DNA from 3 places in the Paenibacillus sp. CMAA1364 genome. Region 1 is predicted to be linked to each of the others. Evidence: a T-box and tRNA genes for the amino acid it is inferred to sense, from the RefSeq annotation. Region 1 holds a T-box; the other regions hold tRNA genes.
What was found. A T-box is a leader RNA that pairs with one kind of tRNA and senses whether it is charged. The one in region 1 lies ahead of argS (arginine--tRNA ligase), so its partner is inferred to be a tRNA-Arg.
Positions count from the first base shown of each region.

Region 2: it encodes a tRNA-Arg, which carries the amino acid that the T-box ahead of argS (arginine--tRNA ligase) is inferred to sense. The anticodon was not compared.
Region 3: it encodes a tRNA-Arg, which carries the amino acid that the T-box ahead of argS (arginine--tRNA ligase) is inferred to sense. The anticodon was not compared.

Region 1 covers NZ_JBITNB010000003.1:144,644-155,666, forward strand. The annotation lists gene ACH8E3_RS04095 (cysteine hydrolase family protein) at 1-220, shown strand, start outside; gene ACH8E3_RS04100 (nicotinate phosphoribosyltransferase) at 265-1,719, shown strand; gene ACH8E3_RS04105 (2-oxoacid:acceptor oxidoreductase family protein) at 2,044-3,045, shown strand; gene ACH8E3_RS04110 (thiamine pyrophosphate-dependent enzyme) at 3,073-5,379, shown strand; gene ACH8E3_RS04115 (acrylyl-CoA reductase family protein) at 5,434-6,429, shown strand; gene ACH8E3_RS04120 (copper amine oxidase N-terminal domain-containing protein) at 6,614-7,573, shown strand; gene ACH8E3_RS04125 (CobW family GTP-binding protein) at 7,622-8,650, shown strand; T-box leader at 8,685-8,959, shown strand; gene argS (arginine--tRNA ligase) at 9,014-10,720, shown strand; gene ACH8E3_RS04135 (hypothetical protein) at 10,851-11,023, shown strand, end outside.
Region 2 covers NZ_JBITNB010000011.1:30,342-41,364, reverse strand. The annotation lists gene clpX (ATP-dependent protease ATP-binding subunit ClpX) at 42-1,316, opposite strand; gene clpP (ATP-dependent Clp endopeptidase proteolytic subunit ClpP) at 1,328-1,918, opposite strand; gene tig (trigger factor) at 2,148-3,485, opposite strand; gene ACH8E3_RS09145 (hypothetical protein) at 3,755-4,681, opposite strand; tRNA gene ACH8E3_RS09140 (tRNA-Arg) at 4,821-4,894, shown strand; gene ACH8E3_RS09135 (sporulation protein Cse60) at 4,999-5,202, opposite strand; gene ACH8E3_RS09130 (GreA/GreB family elongation factor) at 5,230-5,682, opposite strand; tRNA gene ACH8E3_RS09125 (tRNA-Arg) at 5,930-6,003, opposite strand; gene ACH8E3_RS09120 (hypothetical protein) at 6,131-6,262, opposite strand; gene ACH8E3_RS09115 (hypothetical protein) at 6,330-6,659, opposite strand; gene asnB (asparagine synthase (glutamine-hydrolyzing)) at 6,851-8,695, shown strand; gene ACH8E3_RS09105 (XTP/dITP diphosphatase) at 8,765-9,388, opposite strand; gene rph (ribonuclease PH) at 9,390-10,148, opposite strand; gene ACH8E3_RS09095 (GerMN domain-containing protein) at 10,245-11,023, opposite strand, start outside.
Region 3 covers NZ_JBITNB010000005.1:1,561-12,583, forward strand. The annotation lists gene ACH8E3_RS05410 (SIMPL domain-containing protein) at 192-947, shown strand; gene ACH8E3_RS05415 (ABC transporter ATP-binding protein) at 1,306-2,280, shown strand; gene ACH8E3_RS05420 (ABC transporter permease) at 2,283-3,134, shown strand; gene ACH8E3_RS05425 (ABC transporter permease) at 3,131-3,937, shown strand; gene ACH8E3_RS05430 (polyamine ABC transporter substrate-binding protein) at 4,031-5,053, shown strand; gene ACH8E3_RS05435 (PdaC/SigV domain-containing protein) at 5,276-6,397, shown strand; gene clpP (ATP-dependent Clp endopeptidase proteolytic subunit ClpP) at 6,477-7,067, opposite strand; tRNA gene ACH8E3_RS05445 (tRNA-Arg) at 7,254-7,328, opposite strand; gene ACH8E3_RS05450 (sugar-binding transcriptional regulator) at 7,598-8,647, shown strand; gene gap (type I glyceraldehyde-3-phosphate dehydrogenase) at 8,750-9,760, shown strand; gene ACH8E3_RS05460 (phosphoglycerate kinase) at 9,892-11,023, shown strand, end outside.

The DNA of each region.
Region 1 (11,023 bases):
GCTTCATGAACGAGGGATTACGGAAATTCATTTGGTAGGTGTATGTACCGATATTTGTATCCTTCACACAGCTATTGATGCTTATAATAAAGGATATGAAATCACGGTGTTTGAGGATGCAGTTGCCAGCTTCAATCCAACAGGACATACTTGGGCGCTAGAGCATTTCAAGAGTACACTGGGTGCTCAAGTGATGAAGAGTTCAGACGAATTGAAATAGTATATCCATGCATATGAATCGCAAGACAACGAGGGGGAAACACCATGCACACGGAAGATCTTGCGTTACATACCGACAAATATCAGATCAATATGATGTATGCCCATTGGAAATTAGGCACGCACGAGAATAGAGCTGTATTTGAGGCCTATTTCAGAAAACTTCCATTTGGCAATGGTTATGCGGTATTCGCAGGATTAGAGCGAATCATTCAATATATTAATCATCTTCGATTTACGGAAGAGGATATTCAGTATCTAGCGGAGCAAGAGGAGAATTATGATCCTGCTTTCTTGGAAGAAATGCGTCAATTCCGATTCCAAGGGACGATTCATTCGATGAAAGAAGGGTCATTGGTATTCCCAGATGAACCGTTGATTCGTGTTGAGGGTAGAATGATGGAAGCGCAATTAGTAGAGACTGCTCTTCTCAACTTCATGAATTTCCAGACACTAATTGCCACCAAAGCATCACGAATCAAACAAGTAGTAGGGCAAGATATATTACTTGAATTTGGGACTCGCCGTGCACAGGAAGCAGATGCCTCGATATGGGGTGCTCGTGCTGCGTATATTGGTGGATTTCATGCCACATCCAATATGTTGGCAGGTAAAAAGTTCGGCATCCCCACCAAAGGGACTCATGCGCATTCATGGGTACAAAGCTTCAAGACGGAACAAGAGTCATTTGATGCTTACGCCAAAGTGATGCCCGATTTAGTGACATTACTCGTAGATACTTACGATACGCTAAAAAGTGGCGTTCCCCATGCCATTGAGACGGGAAAATATCTAGCTTCTATTGGTAAGAAACTGATTGGCATACGATTGGATAGTGGAGACTTAGCCTATCTATCCATTAAAGCTCGTGCCATGTTAGATGAAGCAGGCTTCTCCGATGTTAAGATTGTAGCATCGAATGATCTGGATGAGAACACGATATTCAATCTAAAGGCACAGGGCGCACGAATTGATACCTGGGGTGTTGGAACACAACTAATTACGGCTTCAGATCAACCCGCATTAGGCGGTGTGTATAAACTTGTTGAGTGTAATTTGGATGGTGTTATGACGCCAACACTTAAGATCTCTGCTAATCCGGAGAAGGTATCTACACCTGGTAAGAAAGATGTATATCGTATTATTGATCGGACAACGGGTAAAGCGGTCGCGGATTATATTTGTTTCCCAGAAGAGTTGCAACCACGGGATGGTGGGCCGATCAAATTGTTTAATCCACAGCATTCCTATCTTCAAAAGAAAGTACGAAATTATGAAGCTATTCCTATGCTAGAGCCTATTTTTGTAGATGGCGTTCAGGTCTATGAATTGCCAACACTAGATATGATTCGTAGCCACCATAACGAACAGCTAAGTATCTTTTGGCCGGAATATTTAAGGAAACTGAATCCAGAAATATACCGTACCAATATTAGTGAGACCGTGTGGGAGTTAAAGAAATCAATCATGGCGAAACATTTGCAAGAAGAGGATATATAAGGTAGATGAGAAAGCATGGTAGGGATTCCACGGAATCTCTACCATGCTTTTTTAATATGTGGCATGGATAAAGGGGAATGTCTATGTAGTAAAAAGCTTGCGCTCCGCCTTCAAGAGCGGATGTAGCCCATAGACATGACCTCCTGCTCTCAATTATTTCTCGGGAAAGCGCAGGAGTTGGCAAATGATATGAGTGTTCGACACCATATTTGTAAGCGTATACATATGGAGATGCATATGATCTTTTTCATATCTAAAATTTGTGATGTTTCGTTAAATTAGAAGATCACAATACAGAAAATATCCGTAAAAGGGGTTTTGTCGGTGGTACAACTACCTAAAGTAAATGAACTAGGTTTCTTTGAAATCAGGATGGAATCGATTGGGGGACTAGGCGCAAATCTGGCTGGTAAAATGCTAGCAGAAGCCGGTGTTGAAGGTGCGGGTCTGAATGGTGTGAGTTTCTCATCCTATGGCTCTGAGAAAAAGGGTTCACACGTGAAAGCACATATTCGCTTTTGTGATCTAGATACACCGATTCGTGACACATCACCTGTTGAACGGCCACATCTGTTAAGCATCTTTCATGAAGCGCTGGCAACAACGACGAATGTCATCAGCGGAATCTATGCAGATAGTATCGTTCTAGTGAACGCTACCAAGACACCTGAACAATTAAAAGAGACCATGAACATGCTGGGTGGTACCGTTGCTGTTATCGACGCGACAGGTATTGCGCTTGCCGAGAAGAATCGTGTCAATATGGCGATGCTAGGTGCCATGTTCCGGTTATGTCCTTTTCTTGATGCCGCTATGATGAAAGAAGTCATACGTAAATCGTTGGGTACGAAGTATCCGCAAAGTGTAGAGGCAGCCTTAAATACGTTCGATCGTGGGTATCATGAAGTCATCATTCAGGAATTCGCTATGGAAGAGGGCGTATCCTTGCCAGTGTTTACAAGAACGGATAACCCTGTACTTGGTTATGAGACGCAGCCAATTGGGGGACTCATTACGAATCCAGGAAATAGCTTATTGAAGAATCTGAGTATCTCACGTGCGGGCATGATGCCTCATTTTGCATTAGATGAATGTATTCATTGTGCCCAGTGTGACACCGTATGTCCAGATTTATGTTTCGTATGGGAAGAGTTACCTGATAAAAAAGGCAGACCGCAAATGTTCCTAAAGGGAATCGATTATCAATATTGTAAAGGTTGCTTGAAATGTATAGAGGCTTGTCCAACAGATGCCCTATCTAGTGTAAGGGAAGAAGATGGTATGGCGGACACGGAAAGTGTTAAACATCGTTTTGACTTCGTATAAATGATTGGGAATAGGAGTGAATCTGACATGTCTGTTCATGGTGAACAAGAAGTGGTAACTGCCAAGGTCGAGCAAATAACGGTCTATGAATCTGGGAATGAAATGGCGGCTTATGCGGCGCATCAAATCAATTATCATGTGATGGGATATTTCCCAATATCACCTTCAACAGAGGTTGCACAATATTTAGATTTGATGAAAGCGGAAGGCCAGCATGATATCAAGTTGATTCCATCTGATGGTGAACATAGCTCTGCAGGTATTTGTTTCGGAGCATCGACGGCTGGTGGACGCGTATTTAATGCAACAAGTGCGAATGGTTACATGTTTATGCTAGAGCAGATGCCTGTACAATCAGGCACAAGATTTCCAATGGTCATGAATTTGGTCTGCAGATCGGTCTCGGGACCGCTGAATATACATGGTGATCACTCGGATCTATATTACGCATTGAATACAGGTTGGCCAATCTTGATGTGCCGTGATCCACAATCTGTGTATGATATGAACATCATTGCCCTTCGTATCGCAGAACACCAAGACGTACGTCTACCCGTGTTGATTGCATCAGATGGGTACTTCACATCACACCAGAAGCGTCGCGTTCAAGTGTTGGCACATCGCGAGGATGTTCATGAGTTCGTAGGGGAGAAGCCGCCTGAAGGCTTTGCCAACACATTAGATCGAGATAACCCCATTACGGTTGGACCTTATATGAATGAGCCAGACTATATCAATAACAAATACCAGCAGTCTCAAGCGATGTATCATGCGGGTGATGTCTTTGAAAAGGTTGCTAGTGAATACAAGGAGTTAACAGGTCGACATTACGAAATGCTCGACTTATATCGTATGGAAGATGCGGAAGTCGCTGTATTTGTTATGAATTCAGCTTCCGAGGTGATGAAAGACGTGGTAGATCAACTCCGTAGTCAAGGTATTAAAGCGGGCTCTTTTGCGCCTAATATGATTAGACCTTTTCCACAGAAACAAATTGCTGAAGCATTACAACATGTGAAGGCGATTACGGTGGGTGATCGTGCAGATTCCTATGGCGCTCATGGTGGTAATATGGTGCTGGAGATCAAAGCAGCGCTATTCACACATGGGAATACAACCACTCAAGTGATCAGCCGGATCTATGGCTTAGGTGGGAAAGAGTTCTATGCAGAGGATGGCCATCATTTATTCCAAATAGCCATAGAGGCGGCTCAGAAGGGTACAGTGGAAGTTCCCTTTGATTATTATGGGCATACGGTAGGGGAAGCGTCTAAGGCGCCTAAGCGCCTTTTGAAGCCTATGAGGTTCGAAGATTTAAAGACGGGATTAATTACGGTGAAAAAGGATGATATGACTGGCAAGTTAAGTGTGCGAATTCCGCCTTTACGTGCGCTAACGAAGAAACCGAAACGATTAGCTCCTGGTCATGGGGCATGTCCGGGTTGTGGTATATTCTCAGGGCTCGAGACCTTCTTCAAAGGGATTGAAGGAGATATTGTGACATTGTATCATACGGGCTGTGCCATGGTTACGACGACGGGATTTCCTTATTCCGCACATAAAGCAACGTATATCCACAATCTTTTCCAGAATGGTGCTGCGACGTTATCAGGTATTGTAGAAATGTTCTGGGAACGCAAGCGTCGGGGAGAGTTAGATCACTTGGGTTTACAAGAAGACTTCACTTTTGTTATGGTAACAGGAGACGGTGGTATGGATATCGGGATGGGTCCAGCAATCGGTGCTGCGATGCGTAACCATAAAATGATTATTATTGAGTATGATAATGAAGGGTATATGAATACGGGGGCGCAGCAATCGTATTCCACACCGATCGGGAACCGTACATCGACATCTAATCTAGGACCGCAACAACAAGGGAAAACAACGCAACATAAAGATACGGCTCAGATTATGGCGGCAACCAATATTCCGTACGTATTTACAGGTTCAGAGGCGTTCCCACAAGACTTGGTGAAGAAAGCAGCCAAAGCTCAATACTATGCGCAGAACGAAGGTCTTGTATATGGTAAGATATTGATTGCATGTCCATTGAATTGGTTATCTAACGATAACGAGGGTGAGATCATCGTGAATGAAGCTGTAGATACCTGTTTCTTCCCACTCTATGAGGTTGAACATGGTATAACGAACATTACCTATAACCCAGAAGACAAGAATAAGAAGGTTGAACTCCGAGAGTGGTTGAAATGGATGGGTAAAACACGACATTTACTTAAACCAGATAATAAGTCCACGTATGATGCGTTTCAAAATGAGGTGGATCGGCGCTGGAATGTATTGAAAGCGAAGCATGAGAATCCGTATTTGTAACATATTAAGACAAGAGGTAGGTTGTCGTCTATAAAGACAGGGGAGTAATGACATATGAATAATTTCCAAGCATTTATGATTCGAAAAGATGAACAGGGGTTCCGAAGTGGAATAGAGATGTTAACTATAGATGACCTATCTGAGGGTGATGTTACCGTTCAGGTGGAGTATTCCGGCGTGAATTACAAGGATGGATTAGCTGGTTTAGAGAATGGGAAGATCGTTAGATCCTACCCTTTTGTTCCAGGAATCGATCTAGCAGGGACGGTTGTTACATCAAATCATGCTCGTTTCCAGCCTGGGGATGCTGTGCTATGTACAGGAAATGGTGTGGGTGAAGTTCATTTTGGTGGGTTTAGTCGCATGGCTAGATTAAGTGGTGATTGGCTCATTCCACTACCGAAAGGGCTAGATTTCAAAGAAGCGATGGGCATCGGTACAGCTGGGTTTACGGCTGCATTGTCGGTCGAACTCCTAATCCATAATGGTCTCACACCGGCAAAAGGACCCGTATTAGTAATGGGGGCAACAGGTGGAGTCGGTAGTGTTGCTGTGAGTATTCTAGCCAAGCTTGGTTTCGAAGTTGTTGCAAGTACAGGTAAGGTGGAGACGCAGAGTGAATGGTTATTTGAATTAGGTGCGAGTGCCGTGATTTCCCGTGAAGAAATTGCTTCTCCTTCTAAAGGGGTTCTTGCCAAAGAACGATGGGCAGGTGTTGTTGATCCTGTCGGGGGAGCCCATTTAGATGGCGTTCTGAAGACAATTCAATATGGTAGTGCGATAGCATTGTCCGGTCTTACGGGTGGAACTTCATTTGAGACCACCGTGTATCCATTTATTCTAAGAGGTATACAATTGATCGGTATTGATTCTGTATATTGTCCGTTAGAACTCAGACAGAAAGTCTGGGCGAAGCTAGCGTCAGATTGGAAGCCTGTTACCATGTTGGAACAAGGAATTGCAGAAATTTCACTACATGAATTACCTGATGTATTAGAGACGATATTACAAGCAGGGGCAGTAGGGCGAACTGTAGTGAAGTTGGCATAGCTCGATATGTAAATGGTAGAATATATAGATGTGAAAAGTGAGCAGAATAATCGAGTTTAGAGTGTGGGGACTAGCAATAGTTCTTACACTTTTTTAGATTTTATATTTAAAATAAAAATTCCTGAGAAAAATGTAACATTTTGTGTCGAATGAACGTTTATGTGGTAATGGAAGGAGAGGTGTTATGATGAAAAAAATAATAGTTGGACTGGCTGTAACGAGTATGTTAAGCATGGGTACAATCGTAAGTGCTGCAGATTCAACGCCAATATACATAAATAATGATCGAATCCAAACGAGTATTGAACCGATCATAGAGCAAGGAAGGGTGCTTGTACCGATCCGAGTCATTTCCGAAGCGCTTGGTGCTAAAGTGACTTGGGAGAAGAAAGATCATCAAGTGACTATACGTAAATGGTCTGAAAGTGTTATTCTCACGATGGGTAAGAATTCCGCCGTAAGGGATGGGAAAAATTCTAATTCTGACGTTATTTCATTGGATGTTTCTGTTAAATTAGTGGATAATCGTGTGTTTGTTCCACTACGTTTTATATCCGAGTTGTACGGTTATCGAATAGACTGGAACGGGAAGGCTGTATCCATTAGTTCACCTCTTACAGATAAAGAACGAAAAACGCTGTATGAAGGTTCCTTACAACAGGCGCGTAAGTTAGCTATGGAAAAGGCGAATTCCACTATTGTCCATTATGAGCACAGACCCTTAGAGGTGAAGCATATAGATGAAGATTATAGTAGTACGTATCTTTTTCCGGAAGGTGAAGCCCTTCGATTCTATGTTCTGAAAGGTGATACGGCTGTATTGTATGAATTCAAAGAGGATTTTCCAATTGCGATATGGCAAGCTCATGTTCAAAAGAGTGATCTGCTTGAGAACTTTTTAGCGCGTAAATGGATGGATCAAAGAGGATCCAATATAACCATCAATAAAAAGCTTTTATATTATAAAAGAGGGATCTTTGGAGAAAGCACAACAGAAACAAGTGGAAGCATTGATATGAAGAACAATATGACTCAATTGGGGTATGAATATTCCATAGGCGGTACTGTAAACAAGAAAGAAGGTAAACTCTCCTTACAATTATCTAACGAGACTCGAAAGGAAGAAGTGAATAGCGTACAATAGGTTGTAAGCGCAAATGCAATGAACACCTATTGAAGGAGATATACGACAATGAATCAGGATCAAGTAAAGGAATATGTGACACCTATCTATATTTTGTCTGGATTTCTGGGAAGCGGGAAGACGACCTTGTTGCAACGCATGGTAACCTATTGGCAGGAGCAGGGTCTTCGACCAGCTGTCATTATGAATGAGATCGGCGACGTGAACTTAGAAGGTGCGCTGATTGAAGAGAGTGTTCCGATGACGGAAATGCTCAGCGGGTGCATTTGTTGTACCATTCGTGGTGATTTAAGTCTCGAAATATCTAATCTTATACAAAAGGAATCCCCTGATGTTATCGTCATAGAGGCAACCGGAATCGCTAACCCGATGGAAATTTTAGATGGTGTAACAGAAGCAGCACTCTATAAGAAGATTGATCTTAGAAGTGTCATTACGGTCGTCGACGCTGTTCATCTGTTAGAACTATATGAAAGCCAGAAAGGCAAGACGTATCGACTGATGCAAGAACAGATTCGATGTGCCTCTTATCTGATCCTTAATAAGGTTGATCGTGTAACTGAAGAGGATCAAGGGAAACTATCAGCCATTATATCGAATTGGAACGCGTATGCGCCTATCATTCCTGCGGTACGTTGTGACATTGATTGGGTGCCATTGTTCGGACAGGATGTTGAACATCCACAGTGGGAGAGAGCGCCATTAGAGCAGCAAGAGGAAGCCCATGAACATGAAGATGAGCACAATCACGGTTGCGATCATGATTCCGAACACGATCATGCGCATCACACCCATGATCATGTGATGGTATATACACATTATTTAACCGGTCCTATTGATAGTCATGGTTTCGAACAACTCGTGAATGATTTACCACGTGAAGTATATCGAGCCAAAGGAATTATGACATTCAGTGATACGAACAGTCGCTTTCTATTTCAATATGCATTTAGAGAACCGGATTACTTGAAGATTACTCCTCAAGGCACTGTTCCTGATGTCGTTGTGTTTATTGGAGAGCATTTCTCTCAATCAGAATTAAAGATGGCGTTGGAAGACCTAGAGAAGAAAGGTTGATTCTTGGTTGCAACGCAAGTATACTGTTTATAATTGAACGTCTTTGAACGGGAGAGTAGTGAGAGTGATCGATATTGTAGCGAGCCGGAATGGGTGAGAGCCGGTATATCGAACTTTGATGAAGCGCACCCGGGAGATGGCTATTCCAACATCATAAATTGGTTTTGTTCATACACCTTTTATGATCAGTAGAGTAGTCCGGTTGATCTTCGTTATCGATCATCAAGCGGAACACTTGGCAGCGAATATATCCCTGCATACGTGTTCAACTAGAGTGGTACCACGGGAACTTAAGCTCTCGTCTCTTTTATTTAAGAGATGAGGGCTTTTTTTGATGATATTTTGTTAGGAGGATATGTAATGATGTTAAAAAATTGGGCAGTGCAAGCGATACAGCCTCACGTATCCCTATCCTTAGAAGAAGTAGAAGCGATGTTAGAAATACCACCTCACGGGGTTCGTGCGGATATCGCCTTTCCTTGCTATGTATTAGCGAAGCAATATAGACAAGCACCACCACAGATTGCACTTCATCTAGCGAGTCTTATTCAGGTGGAAGGCATTGCAGCAGAAGCGGTTGGTCCTTATGTGAATTTATCTTTTGCTCGTAATGAATATGGCTTTCAACTGATAACGGAATTACAACAGGATAATGATACTCTTACGAATATAGGTCATGGCAAAAGGGTTATTATAGATATGTCATCCCCTAATATTGCAAAGCCTTTTGGGATTGGTCATCTTAGATCAACCATGATCGGAGCTGCTTTATATAACATGTATCAAGCTGCGGGATTCGAACCCGTTAGTGTGAATCACCTTGGAGATTGGGGCACTCAATTTGGCAAACAAATTACTGCTTATAAGCGTTGGGGTAATGATGAAGCGTTGAAGGAGAATCCGATCCAAGAATCTTTACGGTTATATGTTCGTTTTCATGAAGAAGCAGAGCATGATGCCACCTTGGAACCCGAAGCAAGAAATTGGTTCCGGTTATTAGAGTCTGGGGATGAAGAAGCGAAGAGATTGTGGACGTATTTCGTAGATGTCAGTATGCAAGAATTCAATCGAATGTATGATCGGCTCCACGTTACATTTGATGCTGTGCTAGGGGAAAGTTTCTACAATGATAAGATGGGTGCTGTTGTCCAAGAGCTGAAAGATAAGGAATTATTAGAAGAAAGCGAAGGCGCGCTTATCGTGAAGTTGGAAGAAGAAAATATGACACCATGTTTAATTATGAAGTCAGATGGTACTACAATTTATCCTACACGTGATTTGGCAACGGCATTCTATCGTCATGATGTGATGAAAGCGGATCAGATCCTATATGTAGTTGGGGGCGAACAGAAGCTTCATTTCCAACAAGTATTTGCTGTTCTGAATAAAATGGGAGCTGACTGGGTAAGAGATTGCCAGCATGTTCATTTTGGGTTAATGAAATTCGAGGGCAAGAAAATGTCGACGCGTCGTGGTAAAATTGTATACCTTGAAGATGTGTTAGATGAAGCTGTAGCGAGAGCACTTGCAGTTATTGAAGAGAAGAATCCAACGCTACCGGATAAGGACAACGTGGCGAAGGATATTGGGATTGGAGCTGTTGTTTTTGGGGATCTCAAGAATAATCGTTGCAATGAAGTAGACTTTTCATTGGAAGAGGCGTTGAATTTCGAAGGGGAGACGGGTCCGTATCTGCAGTATACCTATACTAGAACACAGAGTATTCTCACGAAAAATGGAATCAACGAAGATAGGGAACTAGAAGATACACAAATGATGACGTCAAATAAGTTCGCTGAAGCTATTGGCGATTCGGGCTGGGCCCTTCTTAAACTGTTGATTCGATTCCCGGAACAGTTGAGACGTGGAGTGCAGAACAATGAACCTTCTGTGCTGGCTAGATATGTACTCGATGTAGCACAAGCATTCAATCATTTCTACAATCAAGAAAGAATATTGTGCGAAGATGAAGAACTAAGAAGAATTCGGATCTGTGTAACGAGATTAACGGGAATACGATTACAAAAGACGTTGAATATGCTGGGTTTAAGAACACCAACTCGTATGTAAAAATTGGATTTAGCAACAATTTAAGATTCTTATATTGATAGATTCTCCATATTACATTAACATGAAGAGAAGCAAGGTAGACTAACTAGCACATATGATGGATGTGTTGTTCGTGAATGGAGCGAAAAGTATGGAGAAAGATAGATTGCTTGATAGTGATCATTCCAAAGATGTCTTTACCTATTTTGGACTTGCCGTATACTCATCCCAATCTTTAGAGCAACAACTTGTAAATTTGTTAATGCTCATGAAGTTATCAGAGGGCAAGATTCCATCAGAAGAAGACTTCAATGAACTTTATCA
Region 2 (11,023 bases), on a different contig from region 1:
GGCAATCTATTCAGATCATGCTTGTCGTGTATAAAGAACGTTTAAGCACTTTCTTCTTCTTTCTTAGCGTCATTATCTTTTTTATCCTTGGTATTCAACTCAGGGATAATCATCTTATCCTTTACGACCTGCTCTGTGATGACGCACTTCTCGATATCTTCCCTGGATGGGATTTCAAACATCATATCTAACATAATGCCTTCAATAATCGCTCTTAGACCACGAGCTCCTGTGTTGCGTTTAATCGCTTCTTTAGCAATGGCTACCAATGCTGTAGGCTCAAATTCAAGGTTGACGTTATCCATTTCAAGCAGTTTTTGATATTGCTTCGTTAATGCATTCTTCGGTTCAGTCAGAATGCGAACTAACGTATCCTCTTCCAATGGCTCCAAGCTTGAAATAATAGGTAAACGACCTACAAATTCAGGTATTAGACCGAATTTCAATAGATCTTCTGGCAGTACCATAGATAGGTACTGACCTGGATTCAAGTCCTTTTGGGCCTCTGCACCCGCATTAAATCCGATTACTTTCTTACCGATTCGACGTTTAATTAGTTGCTCCAATCCGTCAAATGCTCCACCACAGATGAACAATACATTTGTAGTATCAATTTGAATGAATTCTTGATGAGGATGCTTACGTCCACCCTGTGGTGGTACGGATGCAACAGTTCCTTCAAGTATCTTCAGAAGTGCTTGCTGTACACCTTCACCTGATACATCACGAGTAATGGATGGATTCTCAGATTTACGAGCTACTTTATCAATTTCATCGATATAAATAATGCCTCGTTCTGCTTTCTCCACATCATAATCTGCCGCTTGTATAAGCTTGAGCAGAATATTCTCAACATCCTCACCTACATAACCAGCTTCTGTCAAAGAAGTTGCATCAGCTATAGCAAAAGGAACATTGAGGATCCTTGCCATCGTCTGAGCCAGTAGCGTCTTCCCAGAACCTGTTGGACCCAACAAGAGAATGTTACTCTTAGAAAGTTCAACATCATCAATCTTACTTTGAGTATTGATTCGTTTATAATGATTGTATACGGCAACAGATAAAGACTTCTTAGCTTGATCTTGCCCAATAATATATTGGTCAAGAATGCTACAAATATCTTTAGGCTTCGGAATATCTTTGAGATCTACTTCTTCCTCATGACCTAGTTCTTCCTCTACTATTTCTGTACACAATTCGATACATTCATCACATATATAAACGCCAGGACCTGCAACTAATTTGCGTACTTGTTCCTGAGTCTTACCACAGAAAGAACATTTCAGTTGTCCCTTCTCATCATTAAACTTAAACATATTACCACCCCTTAAGATTTGTTCGGTGAGGAAAGGACTTTGTCTATAAGTCCGTATTCCAAAGCTTCTTCGGCACTCATGAAGTAATCACGATCCGTATCCTTCTCAATCTTATCAAGAGATTGACCGGTTCGCTCTATATATATTTGATTAAGCTTTTCTCTAGTCTTAATAATCCAATCTGCATGAATTAGAATATCAGATGCTTGACCTTGAATACCACCCAAAGGCTGATGTATCATCACTTCACTATTCGTCAGTGCAAATCTCTTTCCTTTGGCTCCTGCAGTCAATAGTAAAGATCCCATACTTGCTGCCATTCCTACACATATCGTAGACACATCCGGCTTAATGAATTGCATTGTATCGTATATACCCATACCTGCTGTAACGGAACCACCTGGTGAGTTAATATAAAGACTAATATCTTTCTCAGGGTCTTCAGCAGCTAGAAATAATAACTGTGCTATAACAAGATTGGCAACATCATCGTCAATAGCATTACTTAAAAAGATAATGCGATCCTTAAGCAATCTCGAGTAAATATCGTAAGAACGTTCCCCTCGACTGGTATGTTCAACAACCATAGGTATTAGACTCATTTAACCAACCTCTTTTCCTTTTGAAAACGCAATTTGAACTCTCATGAATATTTTAACATGTTAGAAGCACGATGTCATTTTTTCAATATATGTTACCCATACTAATCGCAAAAATATGTATTTCATCATTAAAACCCAAATACCTTATGTTTTACCCAAATTTTGGTAGTCGTTAGGTAAAAATAAGGCGCGTAAAAACACGCACCTTATCCATTACTATGCTAGATTCTTATTTGTCTTCTTGCGTTTCTTCAGTAGCTTCTTGTGTTTCCACAGGAGCAACTTCTTTGCTGTTATCTAACAAGAAATCGACGGTCTTGCGCAAAGCAATTTCTTCACGAAGGCTGTTCAATGATCCATTAGATTCTAGAACATTTCTCAACTCTTCTGCAGAACGTTTGTAGGATTCAGCTAATGTATCTAATTCATTAGACACATCTTCGTCGCTAGCTTCAATCTTCTCATCTTTAGCAACTTGCTCAAGCACAAGATTGTTACGCACGCGCTTCTGCGCATCCGTCTTCATCTGCTCTTGTAGATCAGCTGTTGATTGACCTGAGAAACTCAAGAACATTTCAAGATTCATACCTTGTGAACGAAGACGATTATCGAAATCGCTCATCATGTTCTTAACTTCACTATCGATCATAGATTCTGGAATCTCAACTTCTGCCAATTCAGCAACTTTATCCACAACTAGACCTTCGCGAACACCTTTTGCTTCTTGCTCTTTGCGAGATTCTAATTGCTTCGTCAAATCAGCTTTGTATTCATCTAATGTTTCAAATTCACTTACGTCCTTAGCGAATTCATCATCCAATTCTGGAAGTTGCTTACGCTTGATTTCGTGAACCTTCACTTTAAATACTGCAAGCTTACCAGCTAGAGTCTCCACTTGATAACTGTCAGGGAATGTTACTTCAACATCCTTCTGGTCACCCGTAGCTAATCCAACAACCTGTTCTTCAAATCCAGGGATAAAGGAATTACTTCCTAGTTCCAATGAATAAGCTTCGGCTTGTCCGCCTTCAAAAGCAACACCATCGACAGAACCGTCAAAATCAATGATTGTAATGTCGCCATTCTCAGCAGCACCATCTTCGATAACAACTAGCTCAGCATGACGACCTTGTAAACGAACCAATTCCTGATTCAGCTCATCTTCTGTTACTTCAACTTTTTGTACTGGCACTTCAACACCTTTATATTGACCAAGTGTTACTTCAGGCTTCACAGTAACTTTAGCTTTGAACTTAAATACTTCACCTTTAGCAAATTGATCAATATCGATCTCTGGACGATCTACTGGGAAGATATCAGTCTCATCTACCGCTTCTGTGTATGCTTCAGGAAGCAAGATGTCAATCGCATCTTGATAAAGGCTTTCTACACCATAACGAGCTTCAAAAACGGAACGTGGCACTTTACCTTTACGGAATCCAGGTACATGTGCTTTCTTAGAAACTTTTGTGAAGGCCTTGTCTAGCGCCTCAGTGACACGTTCAGTTTCTACTTCAACTTCAAGAACCCCAAGGTTCTTCTCTATTTTTTCCCATTTTGCTTTCATTTTATGCTTTCCCCTCCAAAAATAATTCGCTTTTTTTATCTTACAATATAAGAAGTCAAAAGCTAACACTTCATTCATTCTTATATTTCTCGCAGAGATGAGTATGTTCCATATACAAGCAAGACACAACCATCACTCGTTAAATAACATAAATTCACGCACAGAACAACCATTTTAGTATAAACAACATTGTACTTTTTTTCAAGGAAAGGTTCTAGAATCAATTGGAATGTAATGATTATAATTTAAAATGGCGGTGTGCTATAAGTCTATACTTCCCCTTCGGTCACAAATTGGTTCAGCACCCGGTAGGCTTGTTCGAACTGAAAACGGTAATTTTCTGTAATGCCATATATAGCCCTTGTATCCTCTTCATTTCGACTGCCGGTCAAGCTCTCCGACACATTCTGATGAAGGGCGGCTGCCCAGATATCCATCACTAAGTCCTCTTCGGTCAGCATCGATAGATATACATTGGTTCCATAGATTACCTTGATGAACTGAAACCACAACTCCTGTGCGAAGTAGTATAGCGTCGGTTCTTGGATCTCTGTATATTCAGCAACACGATCTACAATCTGTTGTATATTTACCGGGAAGCCACTATCTTGTATAGGAATAGCTTCAATGTCTATTTCTACCTGTTCTTGCCCTCTCGTAAAAGTAACCATTCCATGCATACCACGCTTATGTAGTGTTTGTAGCACTTGAAATTGGAGTAAAGGATGAAGTGTATTATGTTGTAGCCAATCCACTAATTCAAGATCAATGTCTTCGCCTTGTAGATAGGACAGTTGTCCCAAAGCAAGCATCGTTTGTTCGGACAAAACCTCGTCTTTCACAACACGCAACAGTTTGTTCGCATAATCCGCATCTTCTGCATGTTTAAACTGTGCATTACGCCGAGCTAGGTGTTCTTCATCCAGTTCACCTTCATGTTCTATTGAGGTTAAATCCAGATGATCATCATCGGACATATATTGTGGAAAAGCTGTCTCTAACCATTCAAGTAAAGCATGCCACTCATCCAAATGCCTCTCTTCTTGCCCTTGGCATTGCAGTAAGAAACGAAGTAAGTTCATAGCTTCTTTATATTGTTCACTTTCTAACATGACCGTTAATTGTATCTGATAGTAATCCAATGTCTTTGGAAATAGAAAGAGATTGTCTTTGTCAGAGGAATGCATGTTGTTCATTTGTACCCCTCCTCTCTTGATTAATTCTGTTAGTTGTAAATTATATCATACCCACTTACAAAACAAAAAAAACACTATGTAGTATAAACACTTGATTTCATAAACTATTCATGATATATTAATTAATGTCGTTTTTCGAGTCTCAGTAGCTCAGCTGGATAGAGCAACGCCCTTCTAAGGCGTCGGTCGGGGGTTCGAATCCCTCCTGGGACATAGTAAAGAAAGCCCTCCAACTTGGAGGGCTTTCTTTGTGTCACAGGGTGCGTGAGAACCCCCACAGGAAAACGCATACATAAGAAGAGTTACGAAAACTCTGTTTAGGATGCGTCAGTCTGATTCTGTGTTTTGTACACAATCAGAATAGTACTTCTTTGGCGCTCTGTTTTGGATACACTTGATTTCACTACAGATCCATAACAAATATTAATCACTTGCTCTTCTTTCAGTCCAGCCAAAAACTGATTAGCTTTATTCTCCGCATAAGAATTATCTGAATCCACGAACTCTTTAACCTGTATCATATTCATTCTCCTTCATATGTTATTCGCTTAAGCTCTATCCAAATCACCATAATTCATGTATTTCACTTCTTGTATGATTACTTCAATATGCCCTGAAGGTACAACGAATTCGTATGTTTCACCTTTTCTAGTCATTAATAATTGTAATCCGATAGGAGATAAGAATGAAATCCAGTTCTTACTTGGGTCTGCTCGATGTGGAAAAACAATCACATATTTCTCTTCATAACCATCATCCGCATAACGCAGAGTCACTTCGCTTCCAATAAGAACCATAGCATGTAAAGAATCTTCGTTTTGTTCAGAAATGATTCTCTCTAGTGAAGTTGTATAAATAGAAAGAATCTGATCTACTTTTTTCTTCTCTTTCAGATCATCCGGTATGTATTGCATCAAGAAGAACTTCTTCTCTTCGTCAAAAAAGACCAGCTGATTTACCAACTGTGTATTTGAATTTTGAAGGATCATACTAAGGTTCATAAGCGATTTCACCTCCAGTTAGAAGACTCTTCCTTCCATTTTCAACATTTAGAAACACCATCTATTATCCCTCCATAAACATACAGACCCCGTCTAGGAGATCTATATCATATCTTATCAAATATTTACTATTTTTCCAATGATAAAAGTGGATTGTAAAGCTTATTAAACAAAGCCTATAATATTGGAGTTCTCCTCCGTCCGAACACACAAAAAAAGCCCTCCATATAGGAGAGCTTCTTGTCTATGTCCCAGGAGGGATTCGAACCCCCGACCGACGCCTTAGAAGGGCGTTGCTCTATCCAGCTGAGCTACTGAGACATGTTAATTGAAATTGTACGTGGTGACCCATGTGAAAAGGGTGCGTTATTCATTATACCGCACCCTCATAATTAATCAACTGTTAATTTCCTAATACCTACAATTACAATACTTGTTCGTAATATTATTACTTATTACCACGACGCCAGTTCATCTTCTCTTCCACATGTTGGGCTGCGTTCTTAGCCATTACTTCTTCTGCAAACTCGTTGTTATGAGCGTATTTGTTGCCTTTGTTCTTCTTATATTTCTCCGCCATCCAGATCACCTCCTAATCATTATTATGGTGATATCAGCAGGCGGTTATTAGTTATATTATTTGGTTATTATCCGTCGTATGATTGTAGAAAGGCATTGATTCCAGATTCACGCATTTGTAATCTGGTACACTCAGAGCATAGATCATAAATCGATTTATAAATATCATCTAGTGCATGCTGATAAGCCATATTCATTTCTTCTTCTGGTGTATCAGGCCATGGAAATACATGATGTATAAACCCTCCTTGTTCTTCTTCCTCTAACTGCCTCATTAAATGGGCGATTTCCTGTGCTTGTTCAGATGTTGCTTCGATTTCCCATTCATAAGATGTTGCACCCTTATTCATTAATACACTTCTTCCATGAACGGATACATAATACTTATGTTTGTTCATCGCAAACTTCCTCCTTTTTTGACACTCATGTCATGTATGTTCATCTATAGCTTTCCTTAAAAGACATACATTTTATGCCTAACTTCGGCATATATTTGTATGAATTGCTGGATTGTCGTCCTAACCACGACAATCTGTCACTTTGGGAAGTGAATAGGCGTAAATATACAACAACGAAAGGATGGTCCGTCATGTGCGGAATTACAGGATTTATTCAGTGGGGCCGTGACTTAACGAAAGATTCAGAATTATTACTCCGTATGACCGATACCTTAACTCCTAGAGGTCCTGATGCATCTGGCACTTGGATATCCAATCCTTGTGCCTTTGGACATCGCAGGCTCAGTATCATAGATCCAAGCAATGGTGCACAACCCATGATCAGACATCGAAATGAGGATGTGTACGCTATTGTCTATAACGGTGAGCTATATAACGCCGCAGAACTTACGCGGGAACTGCAACAGCGTGGATATACGTTCACAACTAGCTGTGATACAGAAGTTCTGTTAGTTGCTTACATGGAGTGGGGCCCTGATTGTGTGGATCGTTTGAATGGTATCTTTGCATTTGGCATTTGGGACAGTGTGCAGCAACATGTCTTCTTCGCAAGAGACCGTGTAGGTGTAAAACCATTATTTTACAGCGTAATTGAGGGTACGTTTGTCTTTGGCTCAGAACCTAAGGCTTTGCTTCAACATCCAGATGTAGAGGCATCTATAGGTTGTGAAGGATTAGCCGAAATATTCATTATTGGACCAGCGCGGACGCCTGGGCATGCCATATATAACAATATGCACGAACTTCGTCCGGGGCATGCGATGATTTATTCCCGTAATGGGCTTCGATCTTATGCGTATTGGAAGCTGGAAAGCCATCCACATGAAGATGATGAGAATACCACCGCACATCAAGTAAAGGAACTCCTACAAGACACTGTAGAACGGCAGTTAATCTCTGACGTTCCAGTATGTACACTTTTATCAGGGGGGTTAGATTCAAGTGCTTTAACTGCTCTAGCTGTAGATTACTATCGACGCACAGGTCAAGGACAAGTACACACTTACTCTGTGGATTATCTAAATAATGATAAGCATTTCACATCACATGTATTTCAACCCGGTTCTGATGCTCCTTGGATCAAGCGTATGGTCGATGAACTTCAAACCTCTCATCATTACATCGAGGTGGATACTGCAGAATTAGTTGGCGCGTTAGAGGCTTCTACACAAGCACGTGACATGCCAGGCATGGCGGATGTCGATTCTTCTCTTTATTTATTCTGTAAAGAAGTTAAAAAAGAAGCGACAGTTGCTATATCCGGAGAAGCAGCAGATGAAATATTCGGAGGATATCCATGGTTTCATCGCGATGATATGCTTAATTCAGGAACTTTCCCGTGGGCAGTTGCCCCAGAAATGAGATCCAGTCTACTCTCGCCTGAAATACGAGAATTTATATCGCCGCTAGAATACTTAGGAGATCGATATGCGGATGCAGTACGTGAAGTTCCGAGACTTCATGGTGAGACCGGTCGACAAGCTCAAATGCGCATCATGTCTTATCTCAACATCACTCGCTTCATGCCAACGCTTTTAGATCGCAAAGATCGCATGAGTATGGGTGTTGGACTAGAAGTTCGGGTTCCATTCTGTGACCATCGGTTAATTCAATATGTATGGAATATCCCTTGGGATATGAAGATGACGGGCAACCGGGAGAAGGGCATCCTACGCAAATCACTGGAAGGTATACTCCCTGATGATGTTCTCTATCGTAAAAAGAGCCCCTATCCCAAAACACATAATCCAAATTATCTTCATGCTGTAAAACAACAATTACTCACGATATTAGATGATCCCACTTCACCTATTTTGCCCTTAATTGATTCTGTCAAGATTCGTCAAATCGCCTCCTCCGCGGATGCATCCTCTAATCTACCTTGGTTTGGTCAACTAATGTCCGGTCCCCAACTCTTCGCTTATTTAACACAAGTTAATTACTGGCTTCGGTCGTACCATGTGTCCATTCGTTAAATATACAAAAAAGAAGACTCCCTTTAGGGCAGTCTTCTTTCTGATATAATTGTACAGCAATCCTTATATTCAACCCTGTAATCTAACTATTAACTCTCGCAAGGCGATTCCACGATGGCTAATCGATTGCTTCTCCTCCAACGATAACTCAGCCATCGTTTTTTCAAACTGTGAGACATAGAAGAGGGGGTCATAACCAAATCCGCCAGCACCTGCCACATCGGATGTGATCCAACCAGACACAGAACCAGACGTCTCCACATGTTGACCTGTTGATGGATTATACAATACCAATGAGCAATTAAAGCTTGCTACACTTAATAATGTTTGTTCTGTATCTTCACCTTGTTTCAATCGTTCTAGTTCTTGTAATAACTTCTCGTTATTCTCTTGATCGGTAGCATGTTCGCCAGCATAACGTGCTGAGTACACACCAGGTCTTCCATCCAATGCATCCACACATAATCCTGAATCATCAGCTAACACAGGTAATCCAAGTGCATCTCCAACGGTTTTGGCCTTTTTAAGAGCATTCTGCGCAAAAGTCTGTCCGTCTTCAATCACTTCTGGCATATCTGGATAGTCAAACATACTTTTCACTTGTTTACCTAGAAGGCCAAAAGCATGCTGGAATTCTTTCACTTTGCCTTGATTCTTCGTCGCAACAATGATGATATCTTGATCTAGTTCCATGTTATACTCCTTTGCCAGCTATACCTGAACCGATCATCAGAGCAATTGGGCCTAACACTTCTTGTTGACGAGTAATGATATCCTTGATACCTTGTTCCCCTATCAGAAGCATTTCATCTAATTCCTGACGCGAGAAAGGACTCTCTTCCCCAGTTCCTTGCAATTCAACGAACTGACCTTTTCCGGTCATCACAAGATTCATATCTACCTTAGCCTTGGAGTCTTCTTCATAATTCAAATCCAACAACGTCTGCCCACCTACAACGCCTACACTAACCGAAGCTAAAAAGTCCTCAATCGGAAATACTGGCAATTTATGTTGTTGTGATATCTTATTTACTGCCAAACAAAGAGCGATAAAGGAACCTGTAATAGAAGTGGTTCTTGTTCCGCCATCCGCTTGGATCACATCGCAATCCAGTGTAATGGTTCGTTCACCTAGCGCATTCAGATTCACAACAGATCGCAGCGCTCTACCAATCAACCGCTGTATTTCCATCGTTCTACCCGTTAACTTGCCACGATTGGCTTCTCGTTGATTACGCGTATGTGTTGCTCTTGGCAACATGGAATACTCTGCTGTTACCCAACCCTTGCCTTGGCCTTTTAAGAATGGAGGAACTTTCTCGTCCACCGTGGCTGTACAGAGGATCTTAGTATCTCCCATTTCTATATAAACAGAACCTTCCGCATATTTATTGACATTTGTTGTGATGTTAATATTTCGTAATTGATCGTTATTTCTTCCGTTTGATCTCATGTATTGTTTGCCTCCTACATCATTAGCGTCCTATTTTGCCAACCTTATTTTATCAAAGTGCAGCAATAAAAGCATCTTTTGAAGTAGGAAGGTTCATTATATGGGTATCTCGTTAATAAATTGTGGTCTTGAGACTGGTTCACTGTAATTTTGATTATCAGAACCAATCACCTTTGTTTCACCATTCAATTGAATAATGACCTTGTGATTACCAGCATTCTCACTCACAGTTAATACAACAGATTGTAGAAGTTGTGAAGGAACCTTCTCTCCTTTATCGAACATATCTTCCATCAAAGAAACGGTCACTGTACCATCTTTTGCTGTTTTAACGGACTGTATCGTAGTGCCATCCGTCATCACATGTTCTAACCCTGACATGGACTGTGGACCACGAATAAGTTCGCTAAGCGCCGCGTGGACCGTTTCTTGTCCGGGTTCAATCAACCGTGTGACGGGAACATAATATGACGTGCCTGTTGGTGACTCCGAAGCGAAGTACATCGTCACTGAGCTGGATCTCGTGTAATTAGCACCATGACCCTTTTCTAAATTAATGCCCATACTTCGTCCAAGTGACTGATCAAGCGGTGTATGGTTAAGTGGCATTTCCGTCATTTTCTTGCCTTCTACCCAGAATTGCACTTGTTCCACATTAGGATCCTGAGTTAAGGTCCAAGTTACCGCCTCTAGCATTTTCCTTTCGTTTGAGGCATCATATTCTGTAAAGGATTTATTAAATTCCACCACAGCTAACTTGCTTTCCTTATCAATGGAGACCATCTTCACTTCTGTTCCCTCAGGTAATACTGAAGCGAAGCCTTGTGGTAAGTAGGTCGCATAAGGGCCACTCTTGACTAAAGCCTCAAGCGATT
Region 3 (11,023 bases), on a different contig from region 1:
AGAATGTAAATGAAGGAAAGCGCGTGCATAGGATAGCAATCAACCCTTCATAAAGTTCAACAATCTATGCTTACGGAGCTAATTCACTTCGTAAAGCTCAGACTATGCTTACGAAGTAAGCTTTACTTCGTAAAGCTCAGACTATGCTTACGAAGTAGCTTTACTTCGTAAAGCTTTTAGGGGGAACCGAAATGATGAAATGGGTAAAGAGAACGGGTCTGGTATTGGTAGCAGGTGCATTTATTGTGGGCGTATCTAGCATTGGTAATACGCTAGCGAACCCATCTGAGGTCTCGGCGGCGGAGGTGCAACGTAATATCATTAATGTAGTTGGCAAAGGGGAAATATCAGTAACACCGGATATCGCATATTTATCCATTGGGGTTACATCGCAAGTGGATACGGCTCAGGCTGCACAGAAGGCGAATGCCACAAAGATGAAGAAGCTAAATGATGTACTGAAGAACACATGGAAGATTGCTGATAAAGATATTAAGAGCACCCAATTTAATGTTCAACCTAATTACGTCTATACGGAAAAAGAAGGACAAAAGGTTAAGGGTTATAATGCAAGTCACACGATCGAAGTAACCTATCGAGATCTTACAAAAGTAGGAGAGTTGCTAGATGCTGCTTCTACTGCGGGTGCGAATAATGTGGAGAATATTCGTTTCTCCATCGAGAACCGTGACCAATTCGAGACACAAGTGATCGATAAAGCTATGGCTAATGCAACGCTAAAGGCTGGTGCCATTGCGAAGGCTGCTAATCGTCAGTTAGGCGTAGTGCTTGTCGTCAGTCAAGGGAATGTCGATAATCCAGTCGTGTACGCTCAGAATGAGTCTTTGATGGCGAAGGCAGATATGGATTCAAATAATTCAACAACGATTGAAGCTGGAGAAATCAAAGTGTCTACGCAACTTAGTGTGCAATATGAGATGAAGTAACAGCCGCAATGAGTAATGTATGTTCGGTAAAGTCGCCATTCACGGGCATGCAAATGTCGATGAATGGCGACTTTTATAATTCAAATGGAGCCTGGGCAAGGAATCATCACTAAATCGTGACGGTTAAGAGTTGAAATTATAGTATTTTATATAAAGTGGTTGTACCTTAGAGTAAAACACGTTATATTGAATATGCTAAATTGGTCCAGAATAAATAACTCGTTACTTCTTATATCACTAAATGAATAGTTCGAATATAAATAAGCCATACATATGATATGGCTTATTAGAAGTGTTAGAGGATATGTATTTGAAATGGTAGTATTCTAATCGTTGAGAAAAGGGGCTGGTGTTTATTATGATTGAACTTATTGATATAGAGAAGGAATTCGAAGGACAAGCCGTAGTGCATCCATTATCTCTGAACATACAAGAGGGAGAGTTCCTGACTCTACTTGGTCCTAGTGGGTGTGGAAAGACAACGATATTACGAATGATTGCTGGATTCGTACAACCTTCTAAAGGTGAAATTATTCTTGCAGGTAAGAATGTAACGGATGATCCCCCGAACGCCAGAGACCTCAATTTGGTGTTTCAACATTATGCATTATTTCCGCATATGACAGTTGAAGAGAATATCGCCTTTGGACTGAAGATGAAGAAGGTACCCAAAGATGAGCAGAAGGAGAGAATTGCGGAGGCTGTTCATATGACACAGCTAACGGCTCTAACTGCAAGATACCCTCATCAACTGTCCGGAGGTCAACAACAACGGGTAGCTATCGCTAGAGCTATCGTCAACAAGCCCAAAGTACTGCTTCTTGATGAACCACTAGGTGCGCTTGATTTACAGTTGCGCAAAAATCTACAAACAGAGTTAAAGCATCTGCAACGGACGTTGGGCATTACCTTTGTATACGTTACACATGACCAAGAAGAGGCCATGATGATGTCGGACCGGATTGTGATTATGAATAATGGACGGATAGAGCAGATTGGTTCACCTAAAGAAGTGTATGATTCGCCAAGAACGCTCTTCGCAGCGACCTTTATCGGTGAGAATAATATTTTCACATCATCTGAAGGTTTATTTGCTGTGAGACCTGAGAAACTGAGACCACATCGCAACTTAAATACGGCAATGAAGACGGGTGTTATTAAGGACGTTCTGTATATGGGCAATGTACATAAGCTTATCGTTGAACTTCATCAAGAGGATACATTGACACCGATGAGCGTAACCATTGCGCTAGATTTATCAGATGAGGAATCGTGGCAAGTGGATCAGCAGATTGGGGTGAATTGGAACCCTAAAGATGAGGTGGTGATCTAGCCATGAATAAATCGAAGTGGTTCCTTACGCCCGTATTGATGTGGTTAGGTATATTTCTAGTCGTACCCATGCTCATCGTTATAGCCATGTCATTCATGCAACGAGATACACTTGGTAACGTTGTTTATCGCTTTAGTTGGGAAGGGTATAAGACTTTTTGGGATTCGCTCTACTTGGGAATATACTGGGATACGATTGTATTATCTGCTTTGACGGCATTGATATGTCTGCTTGTTAGCTATCCGCTAGCTTATCATATAGCAAATAGCTCACCACGAATGCAGAACTGGGGACTGATCCTGATCACAATACCGTTCTGGATTAACTTTCTTATTCGTACCTACGCTTGGGTACTACTTCTTCGTACACAAGGTGTCGTGAATAGTGTCTTGATGCATTGGGGATGGATTGATGAACCACTGCAAATGCTGTATACCAAGGGTGCTGTATTGCTTGGTATGGTATACAACTTCATTCCTTTTATGGTCCTTCCGTTATATGTGGCGATCGAACAGATTGATAGACGTTTGCTTGATGCTGCAAGTGACCTAGGGGCTAGTCGTTGGAACGCATTCTGGCATATTACATTACCTCAAAGTAAAACAGGAATCATGACAGGTTCTGTACTTGTATTTGTGTCTACAGCGGGAATGTTTGTTGTGACGGATATATTAGGTGGATCCAAATCATCGATGATTAGTAACATTATTCAGTCGCAATTCCTTGGGGCGCGTAATTGGCCATTTGGTTCGGCCCTCTCGGTCATCTTTGTCCTAACGTCCCTTGTATTAATCCTATTGTTTAATACGGTGATGAAGTCGCGTAGCGATGTTGTGAAGGAGAGAGACGTATGAACAAGAAAGGGCATCGCCTCTTAGGTATTCATTCTACGATAATGATGATCTTCATATATGTTCCCATCCTTCTAGTGATCGTATATTCATTCAATAATACGAAACTTAGTGGGGATTGGAAGGGATTTACCTTGGATTGGTATCTCTCACTTTTTAAGGATCGCCATGTCATGGAAGCACTGATCAACAGTCTTATGATTGCTTTGGTATCTACAATTCTATCTACAATACTAGGAACGTTTGCCGCTTTGTCCTTGCGTGATCTAGGTAAACGATGGAAGGCACCTGTAAACGGTTTGCTATACATGCCGATCATCATTCCGGACATTATTATGGGATTATCGCTTTTGGTGTTATTCAGCCAACTTCAGATACCACTAGGGAAGTCGACGGTTATGATTGCTCACATTACATTTAGTGTGTCGTATGTATATGTCATGGTAAGTGCAAGATTTGCAGGAATGGGTAGACAATTGGAGGAGGCGGCTCATGACTTAGGTGCGACGTACTGGGAGACATTCCGTTATGTGACCATGCCGCAGATCACGCCAGGTGTCATCTCAGGGGCATTGATTGCATTTACATTATCTCTAGATGACTTTATGATAAGTTTCTTTGTGGCTGGACCAAGCTCAACGACGTTACCCATTTACATCTATGGGCAAGTGAAACGAGGCATCTCACCAGAGATTAATGCACTCTGTACGCTACTTATTGTGGTTAGCATCGCTTTGATATTGTTAGCCCAATACGTCATGAACCGTGGCAAAGGGCAAAAGAAGCATAAAATGCTACCTTTTTAATTAAGTGAAGTATGAATAAGACAGGTCTGCGAAATACAACTAACGAGCTAAGTGAAAGAGAGGAGATATGTTACTGTGAAAAGAACTGGATTGATGAGCCTGCTTATAGCGGGTGTTATGGTATTGTCTTTATTGAGTGGATGTTCTTCTAAGGAGAAGTTGCATATTTACAGTTGGGCAGATAACTTTGATGAGTCTGTATTATCTGATTTCGAGAAAGAGTTCAATGTAAGTATCACGTATGATATTTATGCGAATAACGAAGATCTTTTAGCGAAAATAAAAGCTGGTGGTGGTGGGTATGACCTCATACAGCCATCAGATTATATGGTCGAGACGATGATTAAGAATAAATTGCTCGAACCATTGGATAAGAACAATATTCCTAATATCGATAACATTGCGGATACGTTCAAGAATCCCACATACGATCCTGGTAATCAATATTCCATTGTCTATACTTCCGGTGTAACTGGAATTGCATATAATACAAAGTATATTAAAGATTCTATCGATAGTTGGGAAGATCTGTGGAATCCGAGTTACAAGGGTAAGGTATTGCTCTTAGATGATAACCGTGAAATGATCGGGATGGCACTTAAGAAGCAAGGATTCTCTAACAGTTCAACGGATGCAACGCAGATTAAATCAGCTGTAGATGATCTGAAGAACTTGTTACCAAGTGTGCTGGCATTCGATACGGATACAATCAAACAAAAGATGATCCAAGAAGAGGGTTGGATTAGCACCGTATGGTCTGGAGATGCAGCGTTTATTGTGAACGATAATCCGGATATCGCTTATGTTGTGCCTAAGGAAGGTGCGACAATCTTCTCGGACAACTATGCTATACCACTAGGCGCGAAGAACAAGACGCTTGCTGAGAAATTTATAAATTATATGCTTGATCCACAAGTGAGTGCGAAGAACTATGAAACGATTGGTTATAGTGATCCTAATGCCAAAGCGATGGAATTCCATTCCGAGACGTATCGTAATAATACGATGATCAATCTGTCCGAAGATGAACTCAATCGTACGGAATGGCTGAGTGATGTCAGTGATACGCTACAAGTGTATGATCGATATTGGACTGAGCTGAAGAGCGGTCGATAATCATGTTCTGAATACGGTGATATGTAGAAATGAAAGCAAGAGGCAGTTCAGTGCTAAGTACTTAGCGCCGAGCTGCCTTTTTGCTGTATTGATTATCAAATGGAGATAAAGGTTATCATGAAAAAATATGATGTAACACTGTTACGCAGTTGTCATCCAAATGTTACCTAGGTGTTACCAAGGAAATTCGTGATGTCGGTATAATATGGATGTAGGTTGAATATGAGCGACGATTACGAATCATTTGGAGGGAACAGTGAAATGAATACAGCGATGAGATGGGGCGCTGCAGCATTGGTTGCAGGAGTTCTACTGACGAGTGGTCAATATACGGGACAAGCAAGTGTTGTTGAAGCTAGTAATATTAAAGATGCGGTGAAACAACCCACTGTGATTCTGAAATGGAAAGGCACCACACTCACTCAAAAGGGTGTGATCTATAACGGTAATACACTTATTCCTGTAACAGTACTAAGAGATGTCATGGGATTACCGTTACATTATAATGCGGGTACTAGAACATATAGCGTAGGCAGTGGATATAGACAATTAAATATGGATATCTCGCAGTATGGTGCAAACACTAATATCAATAATTTTTATGTAAATGAATATGAAGTGAAGAATATCGAAGGAAGATTATATGTCCCATTTCGATTAATAAGTGATTATCTAGGATACCAAGGTGTATGGAATTCTTCACTTAAATCCTTGAATATCACACCTAGAGTTGAAGAGGACACATCCATTACTACGAAGAAACAAGATGCAAACACGAATGATGCTTCCATTATTGCTCGATATCCACTGATCAGTCGTCTTAAAGATCCTAAGGTGGAAAAATCGATCAATTCAACATTGGAGAAGCTTACAAATGAATTTGTAGAAGCATCGAACAAACAGATAGCTACGAGAGATAACGCTGTTGAGCGAACGTATCAATTCCTTCAGAATTATATCGTGTCTTATCATGAGAACGGGTTATTGAGTCTGGTCATTGATCAATATAGTTACACAGGTGGAGCGCATGGCGGTACAGTTCGCATAGGATTAACGTTCTCACTTGAGGATGGAAAGGTAAGATCATTGGATGAGTTACTCGTAGGGAAGAGCCCAGATTATAAAGTGAAGCTAAATAAGGTGATTCTTGAAGGATTTCAAAAAAATGACTTCTATTTCGGAGAGTTCAAGGGATTGACGAATGATGTCAATTATTATCTGAAGCCGGATGGGGTTGCTGTATTCTTTCAGCAATATGAATACACGGCGTATGCGTCAGGTATTCCAACATTCGTGATTCCATATCACACACTACTATCTGAAGGTATGAAGATGTTTAAATAACATAACGGATCATGAAGAAGCGGCCACTCCAGGTTGAACTGGGGTAGCCGCTTCTTCATTCATATATCATGTTCCGTGCTTACGTCGTTAATGGACGTTCTAGAACCTTATCAATCAGACCGTACGTTAGAGCATCACTTGCGCTCATGAAGTAATCACGATCGGTATCTTTCTCAATGCGCTCTAGTGGCTGTCCGCTACGCTCGGCTAGAATACGATTCAATTTATCGCGTAACTTAAGGATACGACGGGCACGAATCTCGATATCCGTTGCTTGCCCTTGCGCCCCACCTAGTGGTTGATGGATCATAATCTCACTATTAGGTAATGCGTAACGTTTGCCAATTGTACCTGCAGTCAATAAAAATGCACCCATAGAGGCTGCCATACCTACACAGATAGTGGATACATCTGGTTTAATGTATTGCATCGTATCAAATATCGCCATTCCGGCTGTGATTGATCCGCCAGGGCTGTTTACATATAATGAAATATCCTTCTCTGGATCTTCTGCAGCTAGAAATAACATTTGTGCAATAATGGAATTAGCAACCATGTCATTCACTTCAGAACCTAAGAAAATGATGCGATCCTTCAATAATCTGGAATAGATGTCATACGAACGTTCGCCGCGGCTACTTTGCTCAACGACCATAGGAATATAACCCATTTGTAAAAGCCTCCCTTATACTAGCTAAATTAGATGTTCATTATAAATACGATTGCCGTATTTACCACTTCATAAACATTTTAAATCATAAAGTCAGGGAAAGTCAAACTATTGGCAAAAAAAATAGCCATGATTGGCCTCATTCTGTGTTGGGTAATACTATATTGATGCTACTATAGAAATATATGGCGCGCCCGCGAGGAATTGAACCTCGATCTCAGGCTTCGGAGGCCTACGTCATATCCATTTGACCACGGGCGCATAAGCAATAGCAAAAATGATTATATGATATATCAATGGGAATAGCAAGGATTGCTTAGAATCTAACCTATGATAAGTAGTCTATTTCAAATCATCCATGAATTGACTCGTCTAAGGACAAGCCTTTATGTATAGGAAATGAGCGTGATGTAAATTATACTCAATGGACACTTGCAACATGAGTAAATATTGGTTAGAATGGTAGTGGGACTTAAAAAGTTAACCCGGGACATTTTAAGACCATTGAGAATGTAGCAGAGGTGGACAGCATGCGTAATTTATTAGAAATACAAAAGCAGCTTCTGCCTGATCTCATGGAGACTCTCAAGTTAAGGTACACTATTCTTCACCGAATTTTATTGTTTGATATCGTCGGTCGCAGAACGCTAGCCGCGTCACTTCATATGACGGAACGTGTCTTGCGATCCGAAACGGATCTTTTGAAGTCACAAGGGCTTATTGAGATCGAGACCATGGGTATGAAGATAAGTGATTCAGGTAGAACACTACTTAATTCACTTGAGCCTATCGTTAAGAATCTGTTTGGACTGAGCGACTTGGAAGATAAGATCCGTCTAGCGTATGGGTTGCGCAAAGTAGTGATTGTACCTGGTGATTGCGAGTCGTCACTGGTCGCGAAGAGAGAACTAGGGCGTGCAGGAGCGAAGGCTCTATTGAGCGTCATGGGTAATGAAGACATCATCGCAGTAACGGGTGGTTCTACACTTGCAGTTGTTGCTGACCAATTAACACAACATCCCGCTGTGAACTTGAAGGGAACCTGGTTCGTGCCCGCACGAGGAGGCTTAGGTGAGAGCGTTGAGTTCCAAGCGAACACGATAGCGTCCACAATGGCCAAAAAAGTAGGAGCGCAATACCGGCTTTTGCATATACCAGATCTACTTAGTGATGATGCTTATCAATCGCTTGTTCAAGACGTTACGATTCAGGAAATTGTTCAGATAATCAGACAGTCTAGAATTATAGTGCATGGTATTGGTGATGCCCTTGAAATGACACGTCGTAGAAGATTGGATCTTGATACAATAGAAGGCATCCAAGATGAAGGTGCGATTGCTGAATCTTTTGGCTATTACTTCAATAAAGAAGGCGCTATGGTTCACAAGATGATGACCTTGGGTCTTCGACTGGAAGATATTATGAATACTGAAATTGTCATCGGAATTGCTGGTGGGAAGACTAAAGCTAGTGCCATACATGCTGTCCTACGGTTTGGTCAGGAAGATATTCTGGTCACGGATGAAGCAGCTGCCTTGCAGATTGAGAAGGAGATGGATGAACATCTTTTTGCTGAATGATAAGGGAAATTGGCATATAAGGAAATTTTACTATATTGTTGTCATGAGAGGTTAATAGCCTTTCTTGAATAAATAAAATGAAACTCTGGGAGGAACTATTCAATGACTGTAAAAGTTGGTATTAATGGATTTGGACGTATTGGTCGCCTTGCATTTCGCCGTATTCAAGCTGTGGAAGGAATCGAAGTAGTTGCTATTAATGACTTAACGGATGCTAAAATGTTAGCTCATCTATTGAAATATGATACAACACAAGGACGTTTTGACGGAGACGTTGAAGTACATGACGGATTCTTCAAAGTAAACGGTAAAGAAGTTAAAGTTCTAGCTAACCGTAACCCTGAAGAATTGCCATGGGGCGATCTTGGAGTTGATATCGTTCTAGAATGTACTGGATTCTTCGTGTCTCAAGAAGCAGCTGAGAAGCACTTGAAGGGCGGCGCTAAGAAGGTCGTTATCTCTGCTCCAGCAACAGGCGATGTGAAGACAATCGTATACAACGTTAACCATGAAATTTTGGATGGTACGGAGACAGTTATCTCTGGTGCTTCATGTACAACAAACTGCCTTGCACCAATGGCTAAGACATTACAAGATCAGTTCGGTATTGTAACTGGTTTGATGACTACGATCCATGCTTACACAGGTGACCAGAACACATTGGATGCTCCACACGCTAAAGGAGATTTCCGTCGTGCTCGTGCTGCTGCTGAGAACATTATCCCTAACACAACGGGTGCTGCTAAAGCAATCGGCCTAGTTATTCCTGAACTTAAAGGTAAATTGGATGGTGCAGCTCAACGTGTTCCAGTTGCAACTGGTTCATTAACTGAATTGATTACTGTTCTTGATAAAAAGGTAACTGTGGATGAAGTTAACGCAGCTATGAAAGCAGCTTCTGATGCTGATTCTTATGGATACACAGAAGACGAAATCGTTTCTTCTGACATTAAAGGTATGACTTTCGGATCTTTGTTTGATGCTACTCAAACAAAAGTAATGACAGTTGGCGACCAACAATTAGTTAAGACCGTTGCTTGGTATGACAATGAAATGTCATACACAGCTCAACTTATCCGTACGTTGGAGTATTTCGCTAAATTGAGTAAGTAATCATTAACAAGGCTCATTAACATCTAAAGAGCGGAAACGAGATTTAATGTTTCCGCTCTTTCTAAAATTATATAAGTGATATTCCATAGAAACCAAACTTTTAAAATCTATAGGTGTGGGGGAACGTACTGATGAATAAGAAGAGTGTCCGCGATGTAGAAATAAATGGGTTGCGTGTATTTGTTCGTGTTGATTTCAATGTACCGATGGAAGATGGAAAGATTACTGATGATACCCGTATTCGTGAAACGCTACCAACGATTAAATATTTGGTAGAAGGTGGAGCTAAGGTTATCCTAGCGAGTCATATGGGACGTCCTAATGGTGAAGTAGTCGAGAAATTGCGTCTGACACCTGCTGCAGAGCGTCTGTCTGAGTTGCTTGGTAAGAAAGTAATTAAAGCCAATGAGTCTGTTGGAGAGACCGTTAAATCTCAGATTGCTGATATGTCTAATGGGGATGTATTGCTACTTGAGAACGTAAGATTCTACCCAGGCGAAGAGAAGAACGATGCAGAGCTTGCTAAGCAATTTGCAGAACTTGCAGACTTATTTGTAAATGATGCTTTTGGTGCAGCACATCGTGCCCATGCATCGACGGAAGGTATCGCTCATTATCTACCAGCTGTTTCCGGACTTCTGATGGAAAAGGAATTGTCCGTGTTGGGTAAGGCGTTCTCCACACCTGAGCGTCCTTTTACTGCGATCATCGGAGGATCTAAGGTAAAGGATAAAATCGACGTGATCAATAACTTGCTTAATCTTGCAGATAACGTGCTTATCGGTGGTGGACTAGCGTACACGTTCTTTAAAGCGCAAGGTCATGAGATTGGGCTATCTTTATGCGATAATGACAAGCTTGATACGGCACTAGAGTTTATTGAGAAAGCTAAAAAACTAGGCAAGAACTTCGTACTTCCTGTTGATATTGTGATCGCAGATGATTTCAGTGCGGATGCAAATATTGATACGGTAGATGTAGATGGTATTCCTGTAGGTTGGGAAGGTGTAGATATCGGTCCTAAGACGCGTGCAATCTATGCTGATATCATTAAAAACTCTAAATTGGTTGTATGGAATGGACCTATGGGTGTATTCGAAATGGAACCATTTGCTGGGGGTACACTTGAAGTTGCACAAGCTTGTGCGGACACGGATGCCTATACCATTATCGGTGGTGGAGATTCTGCTGCTGCAGCTGAGAAATTCCAACTTGCTGATCAAATGAACCATATCTCAACGGGTGGCGGAGCTTCACTTGAGT